2 regions of the Streptomyces sp. NPDC007346 genome follow, and region 1 is predicted to be linked to the other one. Evidence: riboswitches for the same ligand, from Rfam matches in the RefSeq annotation. Region 1 holds a riboswitch; the other holds the start of a gene.
The links. Region 1 has a riboswitch for thiamine pyrophosphate ahead of AB0917_RS11095 (thiamine ABC transporter substrate-binding protein). Riboswitches for the same ligand answer to the same signal wherever they lie in the genome.

Region 1 (7,542 bases):
GCACCACCGTCTCCGCCGCGTCGAAGCGGACGCCCACGACGGCGCCCTCGTCCGGCGTGTCCCGCAGGGCGCACTCGGCCTCCAGCACCGGCGCGTTCTCGGGGGCCAGCCGCACGGTCACGTGGTTCCCGCGGAACGTCCGTACGCCGACCGTGCAGCGCAGCCCGTCCTCCGGGGAGCCGATCAGGACCCCGGCGGGGCGGACCAGCAGGTCGGCCTCGCCCTGGGGTGAGCCCTCAGGCACCGGCACCTTGCCCCAGGCGGTGGCGGCGGCCCGGCCGGTCACGGTCGCCGGGGTCACGTTGTCGAAGCCGAGGAAGCGGGCGACGAACGCGGAGGCGGGCCGCTGCCAGACGTCCAGCGGGCTGCCCTCCTGGGCGATTTGCCCGTCCCGCATCACCACCACCTGGTCGGCGAGCGCGAACGCCTCGCCCTGGTCGTGGGTGACCGCGAGCACTGTCGTACCCAACTCCTGGAAGAGGGTGCGCAGTTCGATGACGAGCCGTTCGCGCAGGCTGCGGTCGAGCTGGCCGAGCGGTTCGTCCAGCATCAGGAGCCTGGGGCGCGGGGCCAGGGCGCGGGCCAGGGCGACGCGCTGCTGCTCACCGCCGGAGAGGGCGGCCACCGCTCGGCGTTCCGCGCCGGGGAGGCCCACCAGCTCCAGGAGTTCGCGGACCCGGCGCTCGCTCTCGGCGCGCCCGGTGCCGTGCATCCGCAGCCCGAAGGCGACGTTGGCGCCGACATCGCGGTGCGGGAAGAGCTGGTGGTCCTGGAACATCAGGCCGAGCCCGCGCCGGTGGACGGGGACGCCGCTCTGGTCCTGGCCGGCCAGCAGCACCCGGCCGCCGTCCATGGGCTGGAGCCCGGCGACGGCCCTCAGCAGGGTGGACTTCCCGCTGCCGCTGGGGCCGAGCAGGCAGACGATCCGGTGGTCGGCGACCTCCAGGTCGACGGCGTCGAGGGCCGTCCGCTTCCCGAACCGTACGGTGGCTGCCTGCAAGCTCAGCATGGTGGTCAGAACTCCCCGGATCGGTCGGTACGGATGCGTTCGAGGAGCAGCAGCGACACGGCGCACACCAGCATCAGGATCGTGCTGAGAGCCATCGCCTGCCCGTAGTTCAGCTCCCCGGACCGGCCCAGCAACCGGGCGACGGCGACCGGCAGGGTCGGGTTGTCGGGCCGGGCGATGAAGACGGTGGCGCCGAACTCGCCGAGCGACACGGCGAACGCGAAGCCCGCCGCGACCAGCACCGCCCGCCGCACCAGCGGCAGATCGACCTCGCGCCAGGCCCGCAGCGGGGAGGCCCCCAGCACGGCGGCGGCCTCGCGCAGCCGCTCGTCCACCGCGCGCAGCACGGGGAGCATGGTCCGTACGACGAAGGGGACGCCCACCAGCGCCTGCGCCAGCGGGACCAGGATCCAGGAGGTCCGCAGGTCGAGCGGCGGTTTGTCGAGGGTGATGAGGAAGCCGAAGCCGACGGTGACGGCGGAGACCCCGAGCGGCAGCATCAGCAGCGCGTCGAATCCGCGTACCAGCCGTCCCGCCCGCCGGGTCAGGGCGGCAGCCGCCAGTCCGCCGACGACCAGGGCGATGAGGGTGGCGACGAACGCGTACCGCAGGGAGTTGCCGACCGCCTCCAGCGGCGGTACGAGGAAGGTCGAGCCGCTGCCCCCGGCCGACTGGAGGGCCCGGTAGTAGCCGAGGCCGTAACCGTCCGGCCCGTCGAACGACCGCTCCACCAGCACGCCGAGGGGCAGCAGGATCAGCAGCAGCGCGGTGAGCAGCACCCCGCCGAGCAGCGCCCACTGTCCGGCGCCGTGCGGCCGGCGGGAGGTCTGCGCCGGGTCGACGAGCTTCAGCGCCCGCTCCCGGCGGCGTACGGTCACGGCGTGCAGGGCGAGGATCGCGCCGACCGCCACGAACTGGACCATGGTCAGCACGGCGGCCGTCGGCAGGTCGAGCAGCTGGGCGGTCTGGCGGTAGACCTCCACCTCCAGGGTGGAGTAGGAGGGGCCACCGAGGATCTGCACGACACCGAACGAGGTGAACGTGAAGAGGAAGACCATCAGCGCGGCGGCGGCCACCGCCGGGCCGAGCGCGGGCAGCGTCACCCGCCGCCAGGCGGCGAACCGTCCGGCGCCGAGCACCCGGGCGGCCTCCTCCTGGCGCGGGTCCAGCTGCGACCAGAGGCCGCCGACCGTCCGGACGACCACCGCGTAGTTGAAGAAGACGTGCGCGAGCAGGATCGCCCACACGGTGGTGTCCAGCCGCAGACCCCACAGCTCGTCGAGGAAGCCGCCGCGCCCCAGCAGCGCCAGGAACGCGGTGCCGACGACGACGGTGGGCAGCACGAACGGCACGGTGACGACCGCGCGCAGCACCTGTTTGCCGGGGAAGTCGAAGCGGGCGAAGACGTACGCGCCGGGCAGGGCGATCAGCAGGGTGAGCGCGGTCGAGGCGAGCGCCTGCCAGGTGGTGAACCACAGGACGTCGAGGATGTCCGGACGGGCCAGCACCTCGCCGACCCGCCCGAACTGCCAGACGCCGTCCGTCTTCAGCCCGCGGCCGACGATCGCGGACACGGGGTAGGCGAAGAAGACGGCGAAGAAGGCGACGGGCACGGCCATCAGGCCGAGCCGCACCGCCGCCCCACGCCGCCCGCCGCCGCCGGACCCCGGTCCGGGCCCGGCGGCTTCGGTGGGGCCGCCTTGGGTGGGGCCGCCTACTTCACGACGAGCGAGTGCCACGTCTGGACCCACTGCTCACGGTTGGCGGCGATCTTGTCCGGGGCCACCGTGGCCGGCTTCTCGATGCTCTCGCCGAACTCGGTGAAGATCTCCGGCAGCTTCGCGTCCGTCACGACGGGGTTCACGAACATGTTCAGCGGGACGTCCTCCTGGAACGTCTTGCCGATCAGGAAGTCCAGCAGCGCCTTGCCGCCCGCCTCGTTCTTCGCGCCGTTCAGCAGCCCGGCGTACTCGGTCTGCCGGAAGCAGGTCCCGGTGGAGACGCCGGTCGGGGCCTCCTCGGGCTGCGGGTCGGCGTAGAGCACCTCGACGGGCGGGCTGGAGGCGTAACTGACGACGAGCGGCCGGTCCGCCTTGGCCTTCCTGCCGCCCGCGGAGCCCGAGAACTCCTCGTTGTAGGCCTGCTCCCAGCCGTCGACCACCTTGACGCCGTTGGCCTTCAGCTTCTTCCAGTAGGCCTCGTAGCCGTCCTCGCCCTGGGTGGCGATGGTGCCGAGGAGGAAGCCGAGGCCGGGCGAGGAGTTCGCCGCGTTCTCGGTGACGAGGAGGTTCTTGTACGCGGGCTTCAGCAGGTCCTCGAAGGTCTGCGGCGGCGCGAGCTTCTTGTCGGCGAAGAACTTCTTGTCGTAGTTGACGCAGATGTCACCGGTGTCGACGGGCGTGACGCGGTGCTTCTCGTCCAGCTCGGTGCCGTCCGCGACCCGGTCCAGGCCCTTGGCCTCGTACGGGGTGAAGAGGCCGTTGTCGAGGGCGCGGGAGAGCAGGGTGTTGTCGACGCCGAAGAAGACGTCGCCGCGCGGGGAGCCCTTGGTCAGGATCTCCTGGTTGAGCGCCGCGCCGGCGTCGCCGCTCTTGAGGAGCTCGACGGTGTAGCCGCTCTCCTGGGTGAACTCCTTCAGCACCTCTTCCGAGGCGTTGAAGGAGTCGTGGGTGACCAGGGTGACGGTCTTGGAGCCGCTGCCCTTCGAGGCGCCGGATCCGGTCGAGGAGTCGTCGGAGCCGCCGCAGCCCGCGAGGACGGTGACGCCGAGCGCCGCGGCGAGCGCGGTGGCGGCGTACTTCTTGGTGGTGTTCATGTGATTCCTCCTGGAGGTGACCAGGAAGAGACGCGGCCCCGCCCGCCGCCGGGACGTACCGGAAGCGGGCAGGGCGCAACAGCTTGAGTAAGGTCCGAACTTCCTACCCGGAATGACCCGGGCGAGGTTCAGAGGGTCTGCGGCCAGCCGGTCCTCGGTGCCGCACTCTCAGCGCTGTGGCGCTCCCCTGTCGGAATATGAAGTTGATTTCGGCCCAGGCTACACCGGTGGTTTTCGGCCTGGTCAGGTGAGGTGGGGCCGCCCCTTCGGTGTCCGCCGGGGCCCTCAGCGCTCGGAGGCCGCCAGCTGCCCGCAGGCCCCGTCGATCTCCTGGCCCCGGGTGTCCCGGACGGTGACGGGCACGCCGTGGGCCGCGATGGCCTCGACGAACGCCTTCTCGTCCTCGGGGCGCGAGGCGGTCCACTTGGAGCCGGGCGTGGGGTTCAGCGGGATCAGGTTGACGTGCACCCGCTTGCCCTTGAGCAGCCGGCCGAGCAGGTCACCGCGCCAGGCCTGGTCGTTGATGTCCCGGATCAGGGCGTACTCGATGGAGATCCGGCGGCCGGACTTCTCGGCGTACTCCCAGGCCGCGTCCAGCACCTCGCGTACGTTCCACCGGGTGTTGACGGGGACGAGGGTGTCGCGCAGCTCGTCGTCCGGGGCGTGCAGCGAGACGGCGAGGCGGCACTTGAAGCCCTCGTCGGAGAAGCGCAGCATCGCCGGGACGAGCCCCACGGTGGAGACGGTGATCCCGCGCTGGGAGAGGCCGAGGCCGTCCGGCTCGGGGTCGGTGAGCCGGCGGATCGCTCCGACGACCCGGTTGTAGTTGGCGAGCGGCTCGCCCATGCCCATGAAGACGATGTTGGAGAGCCGGGCCGGACCGCCGGGCACCTCGCCGTCGCGCAGGGCGCGCATGCCGTCGACGATCTGGTGCACGATCTCGGCGGTCGACAGGTTGCGGTCGAGCCCGGCCTGCCCGGTGGCGCAGAAGGGGCAGTTCATCCCGCAGCCCGCCTGGGAGGAGATGCACATCGTGACGCGCTCGGGGTAGCGCATCAGGACGGACTCGACGAGCGTCCCGTCGTGCAGCTTCCACAGCGTCTTACGGGTGGTGTCGTCGTCGCAGCTGATGTGACGGACCACGGACATCAGGTCGGGGAACAGCGCCTCGGCGAGCTTCTCCCGGGACCCGGCGGGGATGTTGGTCCACTGCTCCGGGTCGTGCGCGTACCGCGCGAAGTAGTGCTGCGAGAGCTGCTGGGCGCGGAACGGCTTCTCGCCGGTCGCGGCGACCGCGTCCTTGCGCTCGGCGGGCGTGAGGTCGGCGAGGTGCCGCGGGGGCTTCTTGGCTCCGCGGGGCGCGACGAAAGTGAGTTCTCCGGGCTTAGGCATGGTTCATCCAGTGTCGCAGACAGACGGGTGAGGGCCCGCCGCCCTGTGGACGACGGACCCTCACTCGTAGAACGTGCAGGTGGGACGTGGTGTGCGAGGCCGCACGGGCCCTCAGCCCGAGCCGACGAACAGCACGAGCAGCAGCCAGACCACCGGCGCGGTCGGCAGCAGCGAGTCGAGCCGGTCCATGATGCCGCCGTGGCCGGGGAGCAGGGTTCCCATGTCCTTGATCCCGAGGTCCCGCTTGATCATGGACTCGCCCAGGTCGCCGAGGGTGGCGCTGACGGCGACCGCGAGGCCCAGCAGCAGCCCCTGCCACCAGGCGCCGCCGTCGATCAGGAACTCCATGCACAGGGCGCCGGCGGCCATCGCGAAGGAGACGGCACCGAGCAGGCCCTCGCGGGTCTTGCCGGGGCTGATGCGGGGAGCGAGCTTGTGGGTGCCGAAGCGCCAGCCGACCGCGTACGCCCCGGTGTCGCTGACGACGGTGAGGAGGAGGAAGGTCAGGACCCGCCACGAGCCGTCGTCCGCCGTCAGCAGCAGGGCGACGAAGGTGGCCAGGAAGGGGACGTAGAACGCGGCGAAGACACCCGCCGTGACGTCCTTGAGATACCCCTCCGGCGGCTCGGTCATCCGCCAGACCAGCACCGCCAGGGCGGTCAGGGCCATGGCGACCCAGGCCCCCTCCGCGCCACGCGCGTAGCCCGCGACGACCATCGCGGCCCCGCCGACGGCCAGCGGGATCAGAGGGACCTTGATGCCCTTCTGCTCCTGGAGCCGGGAGGTGAGCTCCCACAGGCCGACGACGACGGCGAGGGCGATCACGCCGACGAAGACGGCCTTCACGATGAACAGCGAGGCGACGATGACGGCGCCGAGCCCCACGCCGACCCCTATGGCGGCGCGCAGATCACGCCCCGCACGCTTCTTCTGCGGCGGGGACGGCAGCGGGGTGGACATGGGCTCCTGCGGCATCTCGTCACGGAACAGGGGGCCGCTGACGTGCGCGGCGTCCCCGTCCCGGTCGGCACGGCTGACTGCGTCTCTACCTGCGTCGGGAACGTCCGGCACGTTGGGCATGGGCCGAGTCTGCTGGGCTTCACGCACATCGTAGGCGGGACCCGCCGGAGCGACCCCCATCTCGGGGGCGCCCCGGTAACCGGCTCCCTGCGGTGCGCCCCAGGAAGAGTCGTTCATCAGACTTCGAGCAGCTCGGCTTCCTTGTGCTTGAGCAGCTCGTCCACCTGCGCGACGTACTTCGCGGTGGTGTCGTCGAGCTCCTTCTCGGCGCGGCGGACCTCGTCCTCGCCGGACTCCTTGTCCTTGACCAGCTTGTCGAGCGCTTCCTTGGCCTTGCGGCGGATGGAGCGGATCGAGATCTTGGAGTCCTCGGCCTTGGTCTTGGCGACCTTGATGAACTCCTTGCGGCGGTCCTGGGTGAGCTCGGGGAAGGTCACCCGGATGATGTTGCCGTCGTTGCTCGGGTTGACGCCGAGGTCGGAGTCGCGGATCGCCTGCTCGATGTTGCGCAGGGCGGTCTTGTCGAACGGCGTCACGACGGCCATCCGCGGCTCGGGAACCGAGAACGAGGCCAGCTGGTTGATCGGGGTCAGCGCGCCGTAGTACTCGGCGACGATCTTGTTGAACATCGCCGGGTGCGCGCGGCCGGTACGGATCGCGGCGAAGTCCTCTTTCGCGACGACAACGGCCTTCTCCATCTTCTCCTCGGCCTCGAGGAGGATTTCTTCGATCACCACGTGCTCCTGCATGTCTTGAGCGGGTCCGTCACCGACGGGCCCTGCGGGTCCTGCGTCGCGTCCTCACCTGCACGGTGTCCGACCGGCAGGCCGTTGTCCATCCTGGGGGGCCGTCAGGCCCGGGTGCCCTGGTCGCTGACGAGCGTGCCGATCTTCTCACCCTTGACCGCGCGGGCGATATTGCCCTCGGCGGTCAGCTCGAAGACGAGGATCGGGAGCTTGTTGTCGCGGCAGAGGGTGATGGCGGTGGCGTCGGCGACCTTGAGGTCGCGCGTGATCACCTCGCCGTACTCCAGCGCGTCGAACTTCACCGCGTCGGGGTTGGCCTTCGGGTCGGAGTCGTAGACCCCGTCCACGCCGTTCTTCCCCATGAGCAGCGCCGCCGCGTCGATCTCCAGGGCGCGCTGGGCGGCGGTGGTGTCGGTGGAGAAGTACGGCATGCCCATGCCGGCGCCGAAGATGACGACGCGCCCCTTCTCCAGGTGCCGTACGGCGCGGAGCGGGATGTACGGCTCGGCGACCTGGCCCATGGTGATGGCGGTCTGGACGCGCGAGTCGATGCCCTCCTT
Region 2 (7,542 bases), on a different contig from region 1:
GCACCAGGGTGTTCACGACCGAGGCGATGTGGTCCCGTCCGATGCGGATACCTGCCCGGTACAGCCCGCGCCAACCCATCTGCGGGTCCGCCTGGTGCAGTTCCCAGACGGCGGAGGTCTGGGTGACCGTCACGTCGTCGAGCACCCCGAGCGACCCGATGATGACGCCGGCCAGCAGCAGACCGCTCATGTCGATGTCCGGGTACAGCCCGTGGATGAGGCCGGTGTTGTCGTCGGTGTTGCCGCTCAGACTCGCCCAGCCGATGAACAGGGAGCCGAGCAGCCCGATCAGCAGCAGCGAGATCAGCGTGCCGATGACCGCGACGGATGTGCGGGCCGTCACCCCGTGGCACATGTAGAGCGCCGCCAGCATGATGGCGCTGGCCCCGATCACCGCCACCACCAGCGGATTCGATCCCTGCAGGATCGCCGGCAGGATGAACAGGGTCAGTACGGCGAACGAGACGGCCAGCGCCACCAGCGCCATCACCCCGCGCAGTCTGCCCACCGCGACGACCGCCAGGGCGAAGATCGCGGCCAGCAGGGCCATCGGGATCTTCCGGTTCACGTCGGTGACGGAGTACTGGAGGTCGCGGGGCGCGTCGGGGGCGTACGCCACGACGACACCCTGGCCCTCGCGCAGCTGGCGGGGCGCGTCCGGCTGGACCACCTCGACGAACGTACGGCCCTTGTCGTCGCCGCTGGTCACCTCGATGGTCGCCTTCGCGCACTCCCCCTCCTGCTCGTTGACGGCCTCCCGGCCCGAGGGGGTGGAGGTGTCACCGGTCGGGGGGACCTGTGCGGCGTTGACGTCCGCGCAGTCGACCTTGACGACCTGGACGACCTTGCCGTCCTGGGTCTGCCGGTCGAATCCGACGCCCGTGCGCTCGTGGTCGGGGACGCCGCCGGGCCAGAACGCGATGAGGCCGACGACGACGGCCGTGGCGAACGGGATCAGTACGGCGGCGATGACCTTGCGCAGGTGCTTGGAGACCGGGGCGGCGGGTCCGTGGCTGTGCGTGTGGCCGTGGGTGTGGCCCTGGGGCGGCGGCTGGGGGGCGGGGTCGCTTTGAGGGGAGGTCACGGGGCGATCATCGCAAGAACAGGGGCGCCCTCTGTTCAGCTCGCCGGAAAGGACGCTAGCGTGGAGGCACATTTGCACACGCGGGAGCTCGGAGCACCGGGCTGAGAGGGCGCTGACCGCCGTACATCCGTACGGGACACGCTGCGCCGACCGCCGAACCTGTTACCGGGTAATGCCGGCGTAGGGAGTAGGTCTCATGACCACAGCGGACGCACGCACGCCTGCCTCGAAACAGAGCGACGGGACGCCGAACGGCACGACGCCGGACAACGGGACCCGCGACGACGAGGCCGGGAAGTCCATCGGCTGGCACAAGGGGTACGTCCAGGGCTCGCGCCCGGACCTCCGGGTGCCGGTCCGACAGGTGCACCTCACCAACGGCAAGGACGTTACCCTGTACGACACTTCGGGGCCGTACACCGATCCCGCCGTCGACACCGATGTCCGCCGGGGCCTCGCGCCCCTGCGGGAGAACTGGATCATCGCCCGCGGCGACACCGAGGAGTACACGGGTCGCCCGGTCCGTCCCGAGGACGACGGGCTCAAGCACACCACGCCGCGCGGCGGGCTGCGCAACCTGGACGCAGTCTTCCCCGGCCGGCCCCGCCAGCCGCGCCGCAGCCGCGACGGACGCCCCGTCACTCAGCTCGCGTACGCCCGGCGGGGTGAGATCACCCCGGAGATGGAGTACGTCGCGATCCGGGAGAACGTCGAGGCCGAGACCGTACGGGAGGAGATCGCGGCGGGCCGGGCCGTGCTGCCGGCCAACGTCAATCACCCCGAGATCGAGCCGATGATCATCGGCAAGCGGTTCCTGGTGAAGGTCAACGCCAACATCGGCAACTCGGCGGTCACCTCCTCCATCGAGGAGGAGGTGGACAAGATGACCTGGGCGACCAAGTGGGGCGCCGACACGGTCATGGACCTGTCCACCGGCCGTAACATCCACACCACCCGCGAGTGGGTGCTGCGCAACTCCCCCGTGCCGATCGGTACGGTCCCGCTCTACCAGGCCCTGGAGAAGGTGGACGGCCGGGCCGAGGAGCTGACCTGGGAGATCTACAAGGACACCGTCATCGAGCAGGGCGAGCAGGGCGTGGACTACATGACGGTGCACGCCGGGGTGCGCCTGCCGTACGTCCCGCTGACGGCCCGTCGTAAGACCGGCATCGTCTCGCGCGGTGGCTCGATCATGGCGGCCTGGTGCCTCGCGCACCACAAGGAGTCGTTCCTCTACGAGCACTTCGAGGAGCTCTGCGAGATCCTCGCGACGTACGACGTCACCTACTCCCTCGGTGACGGACTGCGCCCCGGGTCGATCGCGGATGCCAACGACGAGGCGCAGTTCGCCGAGTTGCGCACGCTGGGCGAGCTGAACACCATCGCCAAGCGGTTCGGCGTCCAGACGATGATCGAGGGCCCCGGGCACGTCCCGATGCACAAGATCAAGGAGAACATCGACCTCCAGCAGGAGATCTGCGAGGAGGCGCCGTTCTACACGCTCGGCCCGCTGACCACCGATGTCGCGCCCGCCTACGACCACATCACCTCGGGCATCGGCGCCGCGATGATCGCCTGGTGGGGCACGGCGATGCTCTGTTACGTCACACCCAAGGAGCACCTGGGGCTGCCCAACCGGGACGACGTGAAGACGGGCGTGATCACCTACAAGATCGCCGCCCACGCGGCCGACCTCGCCAAGGGGCACCCGGGCGCGCAGGAGTGGGACGACGCGCTCTCCGACGCGCGGTTCGAGTTCCGGTGGGAGGACCAGTTCAACCTGGCCCTCGACCCGGACACGGCCCGGGAGTTCCACGACGAGACGCTGCCCGCCGAGCCGGCGAAGACGGCGCACTTCTGTTCCATGTGCGGACCGAAGTTCTGCTCGATGAAGATCTCCCAGGACATCCGCCGTCAGCACGGCGGTTCGCAGGAGGAGATCGAGGAGGGCATGGCCGAGAAGTCGAAGGAGTTCGCGGCCGCCGGGAACCGGGTCTACCTGCCGATCGCCGACTAGGCTCGCCGACCGCCTCTTCGCCCCCGACACCTCGGCCGGTGTCGGGGGCTTCCCGCGTCCGGGGCCGCCGGCCGGTGACATCCAGCCAGAACCGCTCCCTTATAGGCAGCTTGCCCGCTTGGTAGCCGTCTGCCACGGTTCAGCCCGTTGTCAGGCGACAGTATGGACACAGTCGTGTGGCAGCTGGATGTACGTTTCGCCGCTGTGTCAGCTGGGCTTGACCCTTTCCTTATCTGTGCCTTACTTTCCGGTTGCTTGGCTGAAATTTGTCGGCCCTCACACGGGGGCCCGGGGAGGGGAACACAGTGAACTGGTACCTGGACGTACTCAAGAACTACGCAGGCTTCAGCGGTCGCGCGCGCCGCAAGGAGTACTGGATGTTCGCGCTCGTCAACTTCGTCATAGCCATCGTCCTGTCGATCATCGGCGCGGCGATCGGCACGGACATCCTGTACTACGTCTACCTCCTCGCGGTCCTCATCCCGTCGCTCGCCGTCGGCGTGCGCCGCCTGCACGACACCGGCCGCTCGGGCTGGTGGCTGCTGATCGCGCTGACGCTGATCGGCGGCATCGTCCTGATCGTCTTCCTCGCCTCGGAGGGCAAGCAGGAGCCGAACCAGTACGGTGCCAACCCGAAGCTGGCTCCGCAGGCAGGCTGATCCACCGCTCCGCCAGGGCCGGAGCATCGCACAGGCCGGGCGCGGCACTCGCCGCCCCGGCCTGTGGCGTTTCGGGGCCCGAGGGCTCCCGGGCTCGCGCCTACTCCGGCCGGTGGTCCGGGCCGCCGAAGTCCGGGCTGGTGAAGTCGGGGCTCGTGAACGTCGGCCGGGGTCCGGCCGAGGGGCCGTCCTCCGGGCCGGAGAAGTCCGGCCTGCTGTAGCCGACCTTCGGGATGCGGTTGGGCGAGCGGTGCGGGGTCCGCGCGGCGCGGCCCGCGGCCGGGTCGGCCAGGGCGTCCCGGAGGAACGGCAGGATGCCGCGCTCCAGCAGGGCGTGCCGCCAGGCCTCCCGGGCCCGTGCGACCTCCTCCGGCAGCCCCTGTTCCTCGTCCTCGGCGGCCAGTGAGGTCGAGCCGTTGCGCAGGGCGGTGACGAGCAGCCCCACGGCGGCGACCAGGATGGCCGCGGCGGCGACGGCCGCGAAGAACCACCCGGCCGCGACCATGGTGGTGCCGAAGGCGACCGAGGGGCTGACCGCCTTCAGCAGATAGCCGACGAGCAGGAAGATCACGGCGGCGGTGCCCGCGAGGAGCGGCGTCAGGACCGTGAGGACCGCTCCTATGCCGGCGCCCGGCCCCGCCACCGAGGAGGCGTCGGCGTACTGCTCGCCCTCCGGGACGGTGGCGCTGGCCGTGCGCAGCTCGGCGCGGGCCTTCACGTAGTGCTCGTACTCGGTGGCCGCGGCCGCGGTGATCAGCGCCGTGGCGTTGAGCGCCATCGTGCGCAGCTGTTCGGTGTTGAGCCGGTCGCCGACGCCTTCCAGGTCCGGGCGTTCGTGGGCGTGGCGCAGCGCGTCACCCAGGATCCGCGCGTACTCGGGACCGTCCTCGGCCTGCAGGTGCGGAGCGCTTGTCATCTGCATCCCCCGATGCTCCGTCGGGCCCGGCAACCCGCGTTGACCGGGCGATCGGGCGGAAACGGAGGAGAGCCTGCTACTGATGAGCCGATGGTAGAGCGCTCACGGCGCGCGGTGACAGGGTGTTCCCGAAATAGGCCCGACGATCGGCGCGGCCCGATCCAGAAGCGTCTTCCCTGTCAGGGGTCAGTCATGCAGGGGAAGTTGGACGACCAGTAGCTTTCCGGCCATGGTCACTCCGCCGTCCATGGCGATGGCGAGCCCGTCGGCGTACACGTGCGGGCCGTTCACCACCGGCCCCGAACCCTTCTCGCCGTCCTCCGTGCCGACCTCGCCGAGGAGATACGGGATGGGGCTGTGACCATGGACGACGCGCTGTCCGCCGTACGTCGTCAGCAGCTCGCGCACCGCTTCGGCGCCGCCCTCGTCGCGGAAGGCGAAGCGCTTGGTGAGCTTGCGGAAGAGGTCCCAGCACTCGTCGGCGTCGTTGCGCGTGAGGATGGCGGTGACGGTGTCGTTGACGTCCTCGATGGTGGAGCCGTAGTCGAGGTAGGCCGTCGTGTCGGAGTGCATCAGCAGATGCCCGTCCTCCTCGACGACCGCGTCGAGCCGGGACATCCACTGAAGGTGTACGTCCTGGAGGCGGTCCATGTCGCTCTTCTGGCCGCCGTTGAGCAGCCAGGCGGCCTGGAAGGTGGCGGTGCCGGCGCCGGAGTTGACGGGGGTGTCGCAGAAGCGCTTGGCGCCGATGAGCAGCAGTTCGTGGTTGCCCATCAGGGCCTTGCAGTAGCCGCCCGCTGCGGCCGCCTCCGCGGAGAGCCGCATGACGAGGTCGATGACCCCGATGCCGTCGGGGCCGCGGTCGGTGAAGTCGCCCAGGAACCAGAGACGGGCGTTGCCCGCGGCCCAGTTGCCGTCGGCGTCGATCAGGCCCTGGGCGGCGAGGGCGGCCACCAGCTCGTCGAGGTAGCCGTGGACGTCGCCGACGACGAAGAGCGGCCCGCGCCCCTCCCCGGAGGCGGGGCGGGGGTCGGGGACGGCCTGCACCTGGACGGTGTCGCCGCGGTTGATGACGGGGAGGTCGCGCTCGGTGGGGGTGTACCCCTCCGGGGGCTCGTCGCCGACGGCCACGTTGCCGGGGTGCGGCAGGTGGGCGGGGGCAGGCGGTGCGGGCGGATGCGGTGGCGCGGAGGTGTGCGGCGCCGGGGCGGGCGGCTCCGGCGCACGTGGGGGAGGTGACGGGTGCGGCGCCGCGCCGGGCGTCTGCGGTGGTACGGGTGTCTGCGCGTACGGCGGAACCCTGAAGTCACGCAACGTCGCCGTCCGCACCACGGGTTCCTGACCGGCCCCCTGAGTCATCGACCCCTCCACCACCGTCGCGCCGCCGTACACCTGACGGGCCCTGCCTGGTAGAGGTGGTCCGCGGTGTCGTGCGCCCATCATAGGAATGCGGATCGATCTGTGTGATGCACCAGGGGTGGTGAATCCGGGCGCACATACGGTTCACCGGCCGATTGGTCCGAAAAGAGATGATCAGTCCCTGCTGGGGGATCGTGGCGCGCTGACCGTGGTGCGCGGCGGACGGCGTTGCGAGGAGGTCCGGACGATGAGCTCCGTCGGTATCACCTGCTCCACCGGTCCGTCGTGCTCCACCCCTTCGATGGCGTCGATGAGGAGCTGGACGACGGCGGTGCCGATGCGCCGGGGCTTCAGCGAGAGCGTCGTGATGGGCGGTTCGGTGGCCGCGTACACGGTGGACTCGCTGCAGCAGACCAGCAGCAGGTCCTCGGGGACCCGCAGGCCGTAGCGGCGGGCCGCCGCGAGGAGATCGGTCCCGTTGGGGTCGAAGAGCCCGTAGACGGCGTCGGGGCGGTCCGGGCGGGCGAGCAGCCGGTCCGCGGCGACCGCGCCCGCGCAGGGGTCGTGCGCCGGGTAGGACTCGTAGACGGGGTCCTGGCCGACCCGCTCGCACCAGTGGAGGTAGGCGGTGGTGGAGAGCCGGGTGTACGTGTCGGTGGTGGTGCCGGTCAGCAGGCCGATGCGGCGGGCCCCGGCGGCGGCGAGGTGGTCGAGGAGGTCGAGCACGGCGGCCCGGTGGTCGTTGTCGACCCAGGCGGTGACGGGGAGCGTCCCGGCCGGGCGGCCGTCCGAGACGACGGGGAGCCCCTGGCGGACGAGTTCGGTGACGACCGGGTCCTGGTCGGAGGGGTCGATGACGACGGTCCCGTCGAGCGCGACGTTCGACCAGACGTCGTGCCGGGAGGTGGCGGGGAGGATCACGAGGGCGTAGCCCCGGGCGAGCGCCGCCGAGGTCGCGGCTCTCGCCATCTCCGCGAAGTACGCGAATTCGGTGAAGGTGAAAGGTTCATCCCCGTACGTGGTCACGGTCAGGCCGATCAGCCCCGACTTGCCGGTACGGAGGGTTCGGGCCGCGGCGGAGGGGCGGTAGCCCAAGCGCTCTGCGACCTCGCGGACATGGCTGCGGGTGGCGTCCGGGAGCCTGCCCTTGCCGTTGAGCGCGTCGGAGACGGTCGTGATCGAGACGCCGGCCGCGGCGGCCACGTCGCGGATGCCCGCCCGTCCTGGCCGGCCGCTGCGCCGGGGGGTCTCCGTCCGGCTCACCTGGTGCTTCCCTGCTGCTGTCATGGCGAGCCGATAGTAGGGCTCCGGAGGGCGGTCGGTCCGGTCGCATATGCACCCATTGGCTGGCACGTTTCTGCATGATCATCAGCCATCAAATCCCTTGCAAAGAAAGGGGATTGGCGGCCTGGGCATTGGTGTGTCAGGCATGGATGGCCGGAGGCCTGCTGAATGGTCGATGTCTCGAAGAGGTCTCAAGTCACCACTTCGGGGGACGCGCGCCACG

Region 2: another riboswitch for thiamine pyrophosphate. It lies ahead of thiC (phosphomethylpyrimidine synthase ThiC); the one in region 1 lies ahead of AB0917_RS11095 (thiamine ABC transporter substrate-binding protein).

Annotation. Positions count from the first base shown of each region.
Region 1 is NZ_JBEYKR010000029.1:14,604-22,145, forward strand. Features, by position in the region: gene AB0917_RS11085 (ABC transporter ATP-binding protein) at 1-1,009, opposite strand, end outside; gene AB0917_RS11090 (iron ABC transporter permease) at 1,015-2,628, opposite strand; gene AB0917_RS11095 (thiamine ABC transporter substrate-binding protein) at 2,724-3,824, opposite strand; TPP riboswitch at 3,907-4,023, opposite strand; gene rlmN (23S rRNA (adenine(2503)-C(2))-methyltransferase RlmN) at 4,110-5,216, opposite strand; gene AB0917_RS11105 (phosphatidate cytidylyltransferase) at 5,328-6,413, opposite strand; gene frr (ribosome recycling factor) at 6,413-6,970, opposite strand; gene pyrH (UMP kinase) at 7,087-7,542, opposite strand, start outside.
Region 2 is NZ_JBEYKR010000147.1:8,241-15,782, forward strand. Features, by position in the region: gene AB0917_RS28280 (YibE/F family protein) at 1-1,084, opposite strand, end outside; TPP riboswitch at 1,155-1,288, shown strand; gene thiC (phosphomethylpyrimidine synthase ThiC) at 1,281-3,101, shown strand; gene AB0917_RS28290 (DUF805 domain-containing protein) at 3,407-3,760, shown strand; gene AB0917_RS28295 (hypothetical protein) at 3,861-4,682, opposite strand; gene AB0917_RS28300 (metallophosphoesterase) at 4,863-6,035, opposite strand; gene AB0917_RS28305 (LacI family DNA-binding transcriptional regulator) at 6,210-7,322, opposite strand.